Regions from separate parts of the Mesorhizobium sp. B2-5-13 genome, predicted to be linked through region 2. Evidence: riboswitches for the same ligand, from Rfam matches in the RefSeq annotation. Region 2 holds a riboswitch; the other holds the start of a gene.

Region 1 (7,266 bases), on a different contig from region 2:
GACAAGACCGACGCGGTCGCCGCGCTGGATGCGGGTCGAGAACCCCTTGACCACGGTGAGATCACCAAAGCTCTTCTCGATGTTCTTGGCTTCGATCACCAGCTTGCCGGATTCGGCGGCGTCGCTTGCCACCATGGTCGCGGACCCTTCGGCGCCGCGATGGCCGCGAAAGCGCTGGCGCATGGTCTGCAGTTCGCCCAATCGGCGCATGTTGCGCTTGCGCCGCGCCGTCACGCCATAGCGCAGCCAGTGCTCCTCGCGCACGATCTGGCGGCCGAGCTTGTGCTGCTCGCGCTCTTCCTCTTCCAGCACCAGGTCGCGCCATTCCTCGAAATGGCCAAAGCCCTTGTCCAGCCTGCGGGTCTGGCCACGGTCGAGCCAGACGGTGGCGCGCGACACGCGTTCGAGGAAGCGGCGGTCATGCGAAATGACGATGAGCGCCGAGGAAGTCCGGACGAGCTCTTCTTCCAGCCATTCGATGACCGACAGATCAAGATGGTTAGTCGGCTCATCAAGAAGCAGAATGTCGGGCTCCGGCGCCATGACGCGGGCAAGGGCGGCGCGCCTGGCCTCGCCGCCGGACAGGTCTCCTGGCCGTTCCTCGCCCGACAGGCCGAGATGCTCCATCAGATAGCTGGCGCGGTAGGGATCGTCGGCTGGCCCGAGCCCCCCTTCGACATAGGCCCGCACATTGGCGAAGCCGTCCATGTCTGGCATTTGCGGCAGATAGCGCACTGTCGCGGAAGGCTGGCGGAACACCTCGCCGTCCTGCGGCTCGACCAGGCCGGCGGCGATTTTGAGCAGCGTCGACTTGCCGGACCCGTTGCGGCCGACCAGCGCGATCTTGTCGCCGGCCGAAGCGGTCAAGGCGGCGCCGTCGAGCAGCGGTGTGCCGCCAAAAGTCAGTTTTATCCCGTCGAGATTGAGAAGAGGCGGGGCCATGTCAGCTTTCAGGCAAAGGATAGGGATGGGCGAGCAGCAGGGCTCGGCCATGGCGAAGCGCGATATCGAGGCGGCCCTTGACCTCGTTGGAAACGGTCAACGATGAACCGAAAGCCACCTCGACCTTGTCGAGCGGCCATTTGGCGCCGGTGACGGTCAGGCCGGAGAGTTCGGAGAAGCCAAGGATCGAAAACAGCGTGCCGTCGGCATAATCGAAGCCGGCCCTGCCGAGCAGCAAGGGGACAGCCTCCTGGGCACCGCTGGTCAGAAGCACATCCGTTCCGGCTTCGGCCAACCGCAGACCAAGCGCCAGGTGCAGGAAGGCGTGGTCGGCGCGCTTGCCGCCGAAGGCGCCCGCCAGCACAAGGCGCGTCGCCCCGCGTTCAAGGGCTGCCGCGATCGCCAGTTCGCCGTCGGTCTTGTCCTTTTCCGCCGGGAAGGTTTGCCGCGGCACCGCGGCCAGGTGGGCGGGCAGATGGGGCGGCACGGAATCGAAATCGCCGACCCACAGTTCCGGAACAAGGGCCAGCATCCGCGCGTGGCCGATGCCGGCGTCGGCGGCGATGACGCGCGAGCCTTCGACCTGGCGGTCAAGCCGGGGCGTGCGGATGAGATCGCCGCCAAGCAGGATGGTGAATGTGCTCATATCCCGTCGCCCTTACCAGCCCGGCACGGGAAACGGAAGGCGGCAAACTCCCACTTGCGTGTCCCGTCGGCCGGGCTTATGTGTCGAAACGCTCTAACGGGGTGCCGGACGCGACTTTCGCGGGCCGGCTGAGAGGCAGTCTCGCCAACCCGCTGAACCTGATCCGGTTTGTACCGGCGGAGGGATTAGACGTTTCGGACAATCCGACGCCTCAATTCCTTTCAACGCAAACGAAGGAGGCGCCGATGCGCACGCTTTTATATTCCCTCATCGCGGCCACTGTAGTGACCCTGTCCGGACCAGCTTTGGCCAAGGACAAGCTCACCGTCTACACCTATGAGAGCTTCACCGCCGACTGGGGTCCAGGCCCGGTGGTGAAGAAGGAATTCGAGGCCGAATGTGGCTGCGATGTCGAATTCGTCTCGGTCGCCGATGGCGTGGCGCTGCTCAACCGCGTCAAGCTGGAAGGCGCTTCGACCAAGGCCGATATCGTGCTCGGCCTCGACACCAATCTCACCGCCGATGCCAAGGCGTCGGGCCTGTTCGCGCCGCACGGCGCGGTGAGCGATGTCAATGTGCCGGGCGGCTGGAGCGACGATACTTTCGTCCCCTTCGACTACGGATATTTCGCTGTCGTCTACGATACCGAAAAGCTGAAGACGCCGCCGAAAAGCCTGAGGGACCTGGTCGAGGGCAGTGCCAATGACAAGATCGTCATACAGGACCCGCGCACGTCGACGCCCGGTCTCGGCCTGCTGTTGTGGGTGAAGTCGGTCTATGGCGACAAGGCGCCGGAAGCCTGGGCCAAGCTCAAGGCCAAGGTGCTGACGGTGACGCCGGGCTGGAGCGAGGCCTATGGCCTGTTCACCAAGGGCGAGGCGCCGATGGTGCTGTCCTACACCACCTCGCCGGCCTACCACATGGTCGCCGAGAACACCGAGCGCTACCAGGCGGCATCCTTCGAAGAGGGCGAGTACCTGCAGATCGAAGTCGCCGGCATCACCACGACAGGCGCCAAGAACCCGCTGGCGGCCAAGTTCATGGCTTTCATGACCGGGCCGAAATTCCAGGACGCCATCCCGGAGACCAACTGGATGTTCCCAGCCGGCAAGACCGGCAAGCCGCTCAACCCTGCCTTCGACAAACTGGTCAAGCCGACCAAGACCTTGCTGTTCAGCCCGGAGGAAGTCGCGGCCAACCGCAAGGCCTGGGTGGACGAATGGCTGGCGGTGATGAGCAAGTAGATTTTGTGGGCGAGTCTCGTAAGATGACCGCCAAGGAACACAATGTTTCCCAAGTCGATCGTTGGTTCTCAGTGCAAACCCGCTCTGACCCCCGCATCACAGCCGGCATTGTCGCGCTTGCCGCAACCTCGCTGCTGATCGGCGGCGCTTTTGCCGGGCTGCTCGCCGAAGGCGCCTACGATTTTTCCGGCGCCTGGGCCGCCTTCGATCCTTACCTCTTCCGTGTCGTGCGCTTCACGCTCTGGCAGGCGGCCCTGTCGACGCTGCTCTCGGTCGGGCCTGCCCTGTTGGTGGCGCGGGCGCTGTCGCGGCATCCACGTTTCCCCGGCCGCGCCTTCATCCTGCAGCTCTTCGCCGTGCCGCTGGCTCTGCCGGCGATCGTCGCGGCGCTCGGCATACTGGCGCTCTACGGCCGAGCCGGTTATTTCGCCGGTCTGTCCAACTGGGTCGGCGGCCAGGGTTGGCCGGGCATCTACGGCCTCTCCGGCATTCTCGTTGCCCATGTCTTCTTCAACCTGCCATTGGCTACCCGCCTTCTCCTGGAGGCGCTGCAAACCATCCCCTCAGACCAGTGGCGGCTGGCGAGCCAGCTCGGCATGGGAGCGCGACCGGCGTTGCGGCTGATCGAATGGCCGACGCTGCGGGCCGCCTTGCCTGGTGCCGCCGGACTTGTCTTCATGCTCTGCATCACATCCTTCACCATCGTGCTGACGCTCGGCGGCGGACCGGCCGCGACGACGCTGGAGGTCGGCATCTATCAGGCATTGCGCTTCGATTTCGATCCCGCGCGGGCTGTCGCGCTGACATTGTTGCAGATCGCGCTGACCTTTGTCGTGGTGCTGGCGTTGGCCCGGCTTGGCGCCAACGTGGCCGGCGACGCCAACCTGTCGGTCGCGCCGCGCCGCTATCTCTTGGTCAACAGGACTGAGGCCGTGCTGAATGCCCTGCTCATCGGGCTGGCGCTGCTGTTCGTCGTGGGACCCATGGCGGCAACCGTAGCGGCCGGATTGGGCGCCGATCTCGGCCGGCTGGCCGGTGAGGCCACTGTCCGGCAAGCGACACTGACCAGTGCCGTGCTCGCGTTCCTGTCGGCGTTGCTTTCGGTGATGCTGTCGCTGGCTCTCACAATGGCGCGGAGGGCGCTGGCATTGAACCGCCGCTCCGGCTCAAGGACACTGCTCGAACATGCCACCGATACCGGCGCCGGGTTTGTGCTGGTCGTGCCGCCGATCGTCATCGGCGCCGGCTGGTTCCTTCTGTTGCGCCATCTCGGCGATGTCTTTGCTGTCGCCCCGCTCATGGTCGTCACCGTCAACGCCGTCATGGCGATGCCTTTCGCGCTGCGCGCCGTCCGTCCCGCCTATGATGCGGCAAGCGAGCGTCACGAGCGGCTCTGCGCGCAGCTCGGAATTTCCGGCTGGTCAAGGCTGTGGCTGGTCGACTGGCCGTCGCTTCGGCGGCCGCTCGCCACCGCCTTTGCCTTCGCCATGGCGCTGTCGCTTGGCGATCTCGGCGTGATCGCCCTGTTCGGCAGTGATTCCGTGCAGACCTTGCCCTACCTTCTCCTGGCGCGCATGGGCAGCTACCGCACGCAGGACGCCGCCGGCCTGGCGTTGTTGCTGGGCCTTGTCTGCCTGGCGCTGGTGCTGGCAGCGGATCGGCTGGGAAAGGGGATGGCCCGCGATGTCTGACGGGGCGGCTGACGGCAAAGGGGTTCCGGTGCGGCTGGACAAGGTCTCGTTCAGTTATGGCGAGGCGTTGTTCGCCTTCGATGTCGGATTCACCGCGACGCAGATCACCGCCATCATGGGGCCGAGCGGTTCGGGAAAGTCGACGCTGCTCAATCTGGTGGCCGGGTTCGAGACGCCGAGATCCGGCCGCGTACTGATCGGCGGGGCCGACATAGGTGCCGAGCCGCCGGCCATGCGGCCGGTGTCGATGGTATTCCAGGAAAACAATCTTTTCGCCCATCTTTCTGTCCAGCAAAATGTCGGGCTCGGCCGTTCGCCATCGTTACGGTTGACGGATACAGACCACGCCGATATCGCGGGCGCCCTTGCACGCACCGGCCTTGCCGACAAGGAGAAGCGGCTGCCGCGCGAGCTTTCGGGCGGCGAGCGTCAGCGCGTCGCCCTGGCCCGCGTGCTGGTGCGTGACCGCCCGGTGCTGCTGCTCGACGAACCCTTCGCCTCGCTTGGGCCCGCCTTGCGCGACGACATGCTCGACCTGGTTGCCAGCCTCCATGCCGAGCGTGGCATGACGGTGCTGTTCGTCACGCACCAGCCGCAGGATGCCCGCCGCATCGCGCAGAAAGTGGTGTTTCTGGACAATGGCACCATCGCTGCCTCAGGCACCTCGGAGGATTTCTTTGCAGGGGCTGGGCCGGAGGCGTTCCGGCGCTATATCGGTGCCGGTGCCGGGGATGCGTTATCACGAGATATTGCCCGGAAGCGGACATAATTTACGCTCAAACCGGCTTGAGGCGATGTGGCGCTTGCTTGCCATGACTGGAGTAGTGTGGCTAGGTCCGCTCGATACCGGTCCGGCACAGGCCGTGATTTGCCTACAGCATCTGCTGCCCGCCCCGAGGGGCGCGTGACGGACGCTGTAGCAGTTTGTTTTGCGCATGCCGTGGTCATGCGCAAGGACCTGAAAGGAAGCCATTCTGGCGATCAGCGCTGACAGGCTACGAATGAATCCGCTGGCGCGGTTCCTGGCGCTGGCTGGCTTTGCCGTGGCGCTGGCAAGCTGCCAGATGTTCACGCCTCCCGAGGTCCAGGAATCCGGCTTCCAGCCATCCGACAAGCCGATCACAGTGGACAATGTCGCCGCCAACAACAAGCTTGCCGAACTCGCCAAGGCGCAGCATCCGCGCATCCTTGCAACGTATGGCGGCGAATATTCCGATCCCAAGCTCGAGCGCATGGTCGCCAAGGTGGTCGGCAATTTGACCGTGGTATCGGCCAACCCGACCCAGACCTATCGCATCACCATCCTCAATTCGCCCAACGTCAACGCCTTCGCGCTGCCGGGCGGATATCTCTACATCACGCGCGGCCTCTTGGCGCTGGCCAATGATTCGTCCGAGCTCGCCGCCGTCATCGCGCATGAAATGGGCCACGTCACCGCCAATCACGGCCTGCAGCGCCAGCAGCTGGAGGCCGAGGAAGGCCTGGCGACCAAGGTCGTTTCCGATGTGCTCGGCGACAGCCCGACCGCCAAGGCAGCACTGATTCGCGGCAAGCTCAGGCTGGCGCAGTTCTCGCGCAACCAGGAACTGGAGGCGGACGCCATCGGCATCAAGTCGATCGGCGAAGCCGGCTACGATCCCTATGCCGCCGGCCGCTTCCTGCAGTCGATGTCGGCCTACACCGATTTCCGTTCGATCAGCGGTGCCACGGACGCCAGCCTCGATTTTCTGGCCACCCACCCCAACACGCCGCAACGCATCGATCTGGCACAGCGCCACGCCCGCCAGTTCGGCGCGCCCGGTTTCGGCACGCGCGACCGCGATTCCTTCCTCGCCGGCGTAGACGGCCTGCTTTATGGCGATACGCCGGAAGAAGGCTATGTGCGCGGCGAAACCTTCCTGCATCCGGGCCTCGGCGTGTCGTTCACCGTGCCGGACGGTTTCATCATCGACAATTCAGCGGCAGCGGTTACGGCGACCGGTCCGGGCGACATAGCGATCCGCTTCGACGGCGTTTCGATCGACAAGAACCGCGCCCTGACCGATTATATCAGAAGCGGCTGGGTGGCTGGCCTTGACGACAGCACCGTCAAGCAGGAAACCATCAACGGCAATGAGGCGGCGACCGCGCACGCAGGCGCCGAAGGCTGGCAGTTCGATATCGCGGTGATCCGGGCCGGAGGCCAGGTCTACCGGTTGCTGACCGCGGCTCCCTCGGCCAGCACCTCGCTGGAGACGGTGGCTCGCTCGGTCAGCGGCTCCTTCCGCATTCTCAGTCCCGCCGAAAAGGCGGCACTGAAGCCACTGCATATTCGTGTGCTCACCGTGCAGCCGGGACAGACCATGGGTTCGCTTGCTGCCCAGATGGTGGGGGTCGACCGCAAGCTCGACCTGTTCCGCGTGCTCAACGCGCTGTCGCCGGGGGCCGCGGTTTCGGCCGGCGACAAGGTCAAGATCGTCACCGACAAGTAAGCGCCCGTTGCGGGAATCAGGCGGCAGTCGCCATGAATTCGGGGTTCTGCTTCACCAGCGCAACCTTGAGCTTTTCCATGGCGCGGGCCTCGATCTGGCGCACGCGTTCCTTGGAGATGCCGAGCGTTTCGCCGAGAGCCTCAAGCGTGGCGCCCTCGTCGGTAAGCCGGCGTTCCTCGATGATGCGGAGTTCGCGAGCGTTGAGAGCTTGAAGCGCCTCCCTCAGCCAGAGCGAGCGGCGCGCGACGTCGATCTTGTCGCCGACAATCTCG
Region 2 (7,266 bases):
CATAGATCGGATGCCGCACCAGCCGATAGGCACCGCCCGTCATCACACCGCGATTGGCGGGCAGGATCGCAAAAGAACGCCCCAGCGAGATCTTACCCCAGATAACGAACAACAGTGCGATGAACTGCAACGGCGCGGCGACATAAAGGGGAATGAGTGCAATGCCTGGTTGGAGGGTGATCAACGCAACGCCAAAACTGGCTGACACCGAAACGATGACCGTCAGCGGATTCCAGTCACGCGTCACCGGACGCCGCGACAGAAGCAGCCAGGTGAAGGTGAGTATCTCGGAAATCGCCACCAGCGCGGCATTGAGCCGGGTCGGATCTTCGATAAGCTGATAGACGCCGCGATAGACGAACAGCCCCGCGCACACCAAGGCGCAGACACGAAAGAAACCTTCGCGCAGGTCGAGCAGAATCTCGCGCTTGCGCGCCGCGGACAAAAACCGGTTATCTGCTGCAGGCGAAAGTGTGTCGCTTTTTAACATGAGCAAGGCAAGCATCCCGATGATCCCTCGGGGCGACCCTCGCACGCAACCATTGCCGGGTCGTTAACCGAGAAGATCAGATCGGCATCAAACCGGATCGAAGGTGAGGGCCGCACCCGGGGTTGTCGGGGCCGCAACCTTGGCGACATCCCGGCGTCCAGCATCGGACGATCCTTTCGCGGTTTCCGCATTGATGCCTATCTGAGGTACACATTGCTGAAATATTTCGCAAAATCGGGACGTTGCGCGACGATCTTGCCATCGGCGTCGTGCAGGATGCCGGCAGCAAGGAGATAGGAGCCGATCGCTTCCATCTTGGCCGGATCCATGATGCCGATGGTGCCGTCTTGCCCGCGCAGATAGTGCCCCTCGATCAGTGTCTTCAGCGAGGCGTGGATCAGCGCCGGATTGCTCAGGGCATCCTTGTTGGCGGCGATCAGCAGCGTGGCGGCTTCCTCTGGATGATCGACCGCGAACTGATAACCTCGCCGCGTTGCCTGGATGAAGGATGACGCCAGGTCGGGATTTGCCTGGAGATAGGCTTCGCTCGAAGAGATAAGCGTCGTGTGCTCGTCGGGGACGCCATAGTCGGCGTAGACGAAGCTGCGCTGCTTGACGCCCTTGAGTTCGGCTTCGACGCCCTCCCAGGTCGACACTTCGAGCGTGAAGTCGACCGAGCCGTTGGCCAGCGCCTCGTAGGCGGAAGTGCCGAGCGTCACCGTCTCGAAATCGCCCTTGCCGCCATCATGCCGGATGATGGTTGAAATCAGTGCGTTCTCCCAGGCACTGCCGAAGCCGCCATAGGTCAGGCCATCCAGATCCTTCGGACTTTTGATCTCGCTGCGCGCCGCATTGAACACCAGCCGGCCTGTCTCGGACTGCACGACGGCATAGACACCCTTCAAGTCGGCCCCAGCGGTCCTCTGGGTGAACAGGCTGATGGTGCCGTTGATGCCGAAATCGGCGACGCGGTTGGCGACAAGCGTACCGGCACCGGTATCGCTATAGGGCAGGATGTCGACCTCGAGGCCCGCCTCGCGATAAAAGCCCTTGTCGCGGGCGACGAACAGCCCGATGTGGTTGGTGTTGACCGTCCAGTCGAGCGCGACGGTAACCTTCCGCGTTGCCGCGAAGGAGCGGCTCGATCCGGTGATCAGCGGTACGCTGCCGGCAAGGGTGAGCAGCAGAGCTTGCCTGCGCGTCAAGTCAGTCATGGTCATGTCCTTTGGATGGCTGGAGGTTGAGCAAAATATCGAGGATTTCGGCCTCGAGTGCCCCGGCCTGCCGTGTGGCGGTGCTGGTCGGATCACGCGGGCGCGGCAGTGGCACCTTGATTTCGCGCACGACATGGGCCGGCCGCGCCGACAGCACATAGATGCGGTCGGACAGGAACACGGCTTCGCGCACATCATGGGTGATCAGCATCGCCGTCCAGCGATGATGCCGCCACATCTGTTCGAGCCAGCGCTGCATGGCCGCCCGGGTCAGTGCATCGAGCGCGCCGAACGGCTCGTCGAGCAGCAACATGTCGCGTTCCTGCACGACAGTGCGCAGCAGCGCCGCGCGCTGGCGCATGCCGCCCGAAAGCTGCGCTGGAAAATGCCGCTCGAAGCCGGCAAGCCCGAACTCGGCAAACAGCGGCGCGACCCGCGTCCGCGCCTCCTTGCGGCTGACGCCTTGCACCTCGAGCCCCAGCGTCGTGTTGTCGAGGATGCGCCGCCACGGCATCAGCGCGTCGCGCTGCGGCATGAAGGCGAAATGCCTGCCGTGATCGTCGAGCGGCGCGCCGTCGAAGAACATCTCACCCTCGCCATGCTCGGCGCCGGTCAAAAGCTGGAACAGCGTCGACTTGCCGGCACCCGAAGGCCCAAGGATCGAGACGAATTCGCCGGCATCCACGCGCAGTGAAATGTCGGCGAGCACTTCGAGCCCGCCAAAGACCTTGCGCATATGCCGCAATTCGAGCCGGCTCATGCTTGCGGGCCTTTTCCGGCGGCTTGCCTGCCAGCGGCTTGTTCCCAGGGCATGGCCAGACGCTGCAGCAGCGCCGTCAGCCCGAACAGGACGAGGGTGACCGCGGCGCTGACGCCGACGGCGGCGAGCACCAGGTCGGGACGGAAATTGTTCTTGGCGTTGAGCATATAGATGCCCAGCCCTTTGGCCGCGCCCGCATATTCGGCGAAGATGGCGCCGACGACGGCGTAGGTGATGGAGATCCTGAGGCCCGCGAAGAAATACGGCAGCGCCGAAGGCAACCGTGCCAGCATGAAGACCCGCCAGCGCCCTGCTCCCATGGCGCGCAGCATCTGGCCAATCTCGACCTCGGTCGCCTCGTAGCCCTGTACGAGGGCCACCAGCATCGGGAAGAAGGTGACCAGCGCCACCAACATGATCTTGGGCGTCAGCCCGAAACCGAACCAAAGCACCACCAATGGCGCGATGGCGACCAGCGGCAAAGTCTGGCTGACGATAAACACGGGAAACAGTGCGCGCCGCAAAGGCTGGAAGAAGTCGACCAGCATCGACAGCGCAAAGGCGGCGCTGAGCGAACAGGCAAAACCGATCAGCGTGGCGCCGATGGTGGGAATGGCATTGTCGAGCAGCGCGTCACGATTGAGCATCGCCTGTTCGAAGACGCGCGAGGGCGCCGGCAGAACCGTCGGCTTGATGCCGGAATGGTTTGCGTAGAGTTCCCAAGCCACGAGCACCAGACCGATCGTTATCACGGCCGGCGCTGCCTGGGCGAAGAAGCCCGCGAGTTGACGCGGGTTGAATGACGATGAAACCACGAGAGGATAACCTTGACGGCGCGCGCGCTTCGGCGCGAGCGGTTCAGACGGCAGTGGGACTGTTGGCCGAAACCGTGACGTCGAGGGTTACGTGGCCGGCGCCTGGCCCGAAGCGGCAGAACGCTTCATCGAGCGCCGAGAAGATCGCGCCGGCATCGCCGCGCAGCTTGGTGCAGAAATTCTTGGAGCGATCGTAGACGCCGGACTGCTTCAGGAAATCGATGCAGCCATAGATCTCGTCCATGTGGTCGTCCGTGCCCATCACATAGAGCGAGAACTGCGCCGCCGCAGGCTGGCCAGTGGCGGGCGCGCCGCGCACTGCGGTGATGGCCGCTTGCTTGCGTGGTCCGAGTGGCCCGGCGGGTCCGCCGAACGTGTTGGAGCGGCAGATTGGATCGTCCGGCTCCCCTGGACAGCCACGCGAAATGGTGGCCGACAGCACGCAATGCTTGCCGCTGCCGGACGCAGCCACGAAAAGGTCGCGCAGCGCCGGGAACAACACCTCGGGGGGCCCGACCAGCAGGGTCGAGATGTCGTCGGTCTCGATCCTGAGCTTGTCGCGGTACGGATCGAGCGCGCCGAGCGCGCCCAGGATGACGCCGACAAAATCGTCGGCCATTGGATATAGGGAAACCTGTGCGCCTGAAAACATCGCCCGCCTCGCTCCGCTGGTATTACCCAGATCAGCTTCTAGGGTCTGTGGGCTTGCCGCCCCCGTCTCAGCCCCGACCGTACGGAGCACCCCTGTGGATGGCGGCGTTAAAGCACCATTCGATCGGTTGGGGAAGCTGTTTTTTCAGCAAGCTGCGCCAAAAGCATTGCGCCAGCGCAGACGCAACCGGGTGCCCCCGGCTCGGAAATTTGTCTGAAACCTTCGCAATGCCGAGGGGTTGTTCACCAGACGCAATCGCAGGAAAAGTGTGAAGCGGTTTCTGGCCGGACTTGCGTCAAAACAAAGAGATAGAGCGGTCAGTTGCTTCCGCGAAGCCCGTGAACCGCTCTGGCGATGAATTCATAGAAATGGAGACAAACCATGCTTATGAAAATCCTCGCGGCTGCGGCCTTCACTATTGCCCTTGCAACATGAATTCCAACGCGGACCAGAATTACCCGAACAATCCGCAGGGCGCGCAGACGGATGCCAATGGCAATGCGACGGCGCCGACCGTTAACGACAGCAACTGCGGGAAATAGTTTTCGCAGCATGGAAATCGCGGACTGACGTTCCGCGATTTCCATGCGCATCGATTCAGTGTCCGCCACGACCGCCCGGCGGCACCCCTCGCGCCGATTCGAACTGTCAACCCGCCGGACGGTGGTTAACAGCCGCTATCGATATGGTCTTGTGGCAACCAGCGGGAGCTTCTGCCCGCCGCCAAAAAAACTTATGAAACTGCCTTTTCGCGAACCGGCAGTTTCCAGCCTGGCCTGATGAAATGGCAGGTGTAGCCGTTGGGATATTTCTCCAGATAATCCTGGTGCTCGGGCTCGGCCTCCCAGAACGCACCGACCGGCGCGAGCTCGGTGACAACCTTGCCGGGCCACAGGCCGGAGGCATCGACATCGGCGATGGTGTCCTCCGCCACACGCTTCTGCTCCTCGCTGGTGTAGTAGATTGCCGAGCGATAGCTCATGCCGACATCGTTGCCCTGGCGGTTGCGCGTCGTCGGATCGTGGATCTGGAAGAAGAATTCCAGAAGCTGGCGGAAGCTGATTTTCGCCGGATCGAAGGTGATCTCGATGGCTTCGGCATGCGTGCCATGATTGCGATAGGTGGCGTTCGGCACGTCGCCGCCGCTGTAGCCGACACGGGTGGCGAGGACGCCCGGGAAGCGCCGGATCAGATCCTGCATGCCCCAGAAGCAGCCACCGGCAAGCACTGCACGTTCGCTCGAAGTCGCCATGTAACGTCTCCTCAAAGGCAATCCCAGGAAAAGTGTAGCCGCTTTCCCCGGGGAATTGCGCGACAACAAATATGGATATCCCCATAAATGGGCGTTGTCGCCCGGTTCGTCCAGTCAGACGAGCGGCCATTCGGTCATACCGGTGGAAGGCGCGCCCCAACGAACCGGCGCATGACACTGCCCGCCTTAGACGCGCGGATGCCGGGTCCGGCTGCTGGCGGCAACCGGCAGATATCGCGTACCAGGCGGAATGGCGGCAAAACTGATCGCTACCGGCGGCGCCTCGCGCGACCAGCTGAAAAGAACCGTCTTGACCGGGATGTTGTCCAACCATGCCCGCAACTGTGGCGGCACGCCATGACCCCGCCAAATCATCAGCATGCCATGGTCGCGCAACCGCTGCCTCGTGATCCAGGGTGCGAACCGCATATCGAGGTCGGTGAAGATCGACGGCTTGTCATAGGCATTGAGGCCCGCCAGCATGGCAAGATTGGTGTCGCCACCGACGATGTCGAGCTGGCCGGGCGCCGCCGCGTGCCAGATTGCCTCGGCCTCGTCCGAGATCGGCTGCGCCGGCCAGCAGACGGCGTCCATGCGCCCGCGCACATTGCAGTCCGTCCAGCGGATTGCCGCATAGCCGCCCGACATGGTGACGATGCAGATGAAGGCGCAGATCGCCAGCTTTCGCATCTCGACGGCGCCGAGCCGGTGACCGAGAAAGGCCAGAGCGACCACACCGGCAAGATTGTACATCGGCGCGCTCCAGGCCTCGCCGGTGCCGGTGAACAGCGAGGCCACCATGACCAGCGCCGCGGGCCCAAGCCCCATCCATATGAGATAGACGAGGGTGCCGCGCTCGACCGGCTCTTGCGGGGCTGGTGAGCGCCGCAAGAGCCCTGATAGCGCCAACACCAGGAGAAAGCCGGAGAACCCAGCGATCTGGACGCCGATATAGTAGAGCCGCGCACGGTGTTCGGTTACCCAAGCGTCGCGGTCGGCGAAATAGGTCAGCGGCAGGAAATCGATGCGGTAGAGTGCGATGGCCAGCGGCGCGGCGATCACGAGAAAAACGGCCAGGCCAAGCCATGGCCAGGGTGTCGCCAGCCGGCTGCGCGCGCGCGGCTCATACAGCAGCCAGAGAGCGCCGAAGGCGAGCAGCAGGCCGGTAGAGAACTTGGCGTAGAGCCCGACGCCGGACACCAGTCCGAGCGCCAGCCACCAGCCTGGCCCGTCGCCGCGGCCGGCGCGCCATAACAGCCAGCAGATCGCGGCCCAGAACGGCATCTGCGCATAGTCGTGATTGAATTGCGGCGTCGGCCAGCCGAAGAAATATATCGATGGCATCAAAAGCACGGCAGCCAGCGCGCGGCGTTGTCCGAGCATGTCGCGGGCCAGCAGATAGACCAGGACGAAGGTGGCCGAAATCGTCAGCTGAGCGAGCAGATATTGCGGCCAGCGGAACGATCCGGTCAGAAGATGGCTGATCTCGAGCAGCCAGCCGGGCAGTTGCGGATGCTTGTAGGTTAAAAGCACCCATTCGCGGCCCCACATGAAGCCTTCCACGACATCACCGGGCGGTGCGGGATTGACGAGTGTTGGCACCACCGTCCAGCACAGGGTCTGCGCCAGGCACAAAAGCGCCAGCAAACCCCAGGGGTGCCGAAGCAGGGCGGACCAGACCGACGCCGAGTCCAGCCCCGCGGCAGGCAGCCCTGCTGGCATCCAACGATCGATGGAGTCGTCAATTCCCGCCATGCGGCGCTTAGATCACATCGCCTGGTTTGCCGAACAGCCCCAACATCAAAGCTTACAAAAAAGTATACTTGCAGGTCATTGCAAGACCAAGATTGAGCGGGATCTACGGTCTCTTACTGCCGTCGCCGGGCAGAACAGCCCGCACACTGATCCCACTTGAACATCCCGGATACTCGATGCGTCACCAGCATGCCGTCATCCACCACCGCGCGCTCGACTTCTGGCTGGCGCGCGCGGCGGTCCTTGTCATCATCTGCCTGCAGCTTCTGGTCATCAACGATCTTTCGTTCGGCCCCCGCTGGCTGGCGCCGGCACTGGAGGCCGCCCT

What was found. Region 2 has a riboswitch for thiamine pyrophosphate ahead of FJ434_RS26105 (YkoF family thiamine/hydroxymethylpyrimidine-binding protein). Riboswitches for the same ligand answer to the same signal wherever they lie in the genome.
Region 1: another riboswitch for thiamine pyrophosphate. It lies ahead of thiB (thiamine ABC transporter substrate binding subunit); the one in region 2 lies ahead of FJ434_RS26105 (YkoF family thiamine/hydroxymethylpyrimidine-binding protein).

The regions. Positions count from the first base shown of each region.
Region 1 covers NZ_VFUI01000023.1:31,243-38,508, forward strand. Annotated here, with positions in the region: gene FJ434_RS25545 (ABC-F family ATP-binding cassette domain-containing protein) at 1-942, opposite strand, end outside; gene FJ434_RS25550 (thiamine diphosphokinase) at 944-1,588, opposite strand; TPP riboswitch at 1,676-1,790, shown strand; gene thiB (thiamine ABC transporter substrate binding subunit) at 1,834-2,832, shown strand; gene thiP (thiamine/thiamine pyrophosphate ABC transporter permease) at 2,856-4,523, shown strand; gene thiQ (thiamine ABC transporter ATP-binding protein) at 4,516-5,292, shown strand; gene FJ434_RS25570 (M48 family metalloprotease) at 5,525-6,994, shown strand; gene FJ434_RS25575 (RNA polymerase factor sigma-32) at 7,011-7,266, opposite strand, start outside.
Region 2 covers NZ_VFUI01000024.1:58,917-66,182, reverse strand. Annotated here, with positions in the region: gene FJ434_RS26125 (isoprenylcysteine carboxylmethyltransferase family protein) at 1-505, opposite strand, end outside; gene FJ434_RS26120 (ABC transporter substrate-binding protein) at 688-1,704, opposite strand; gene FJ434_RS26115 (ABC transporter ATP-binding protein) at 1,697-2,464, opposite strand; gene FJ434_RS26110 (ABC transporter permease) at 2,461-3,279, opposite strand; gene FJ434_RS26105 (YkoF family thiamine/hydroxymethylpyrimidine-binding protein) at 3,323-3,931, opposite strand; TPP riboswitch at 3,922-4,035, opposite strand; gene FJ434_RS29925 (hypothetical protein) at 4,249-4,524, opposite strand; gene msrA (peptide-methionine (S)-S-oxide reductase MsrA) at 4,665-5,183, opposite strand; gene FJ434_RS26090 (glycosyltransferase family 39 protein) at 5,370-6,905, opposite strand; gene FJ434_RS26085 (hypothetical protein) at 7,115-7,266, shown strand, end outside.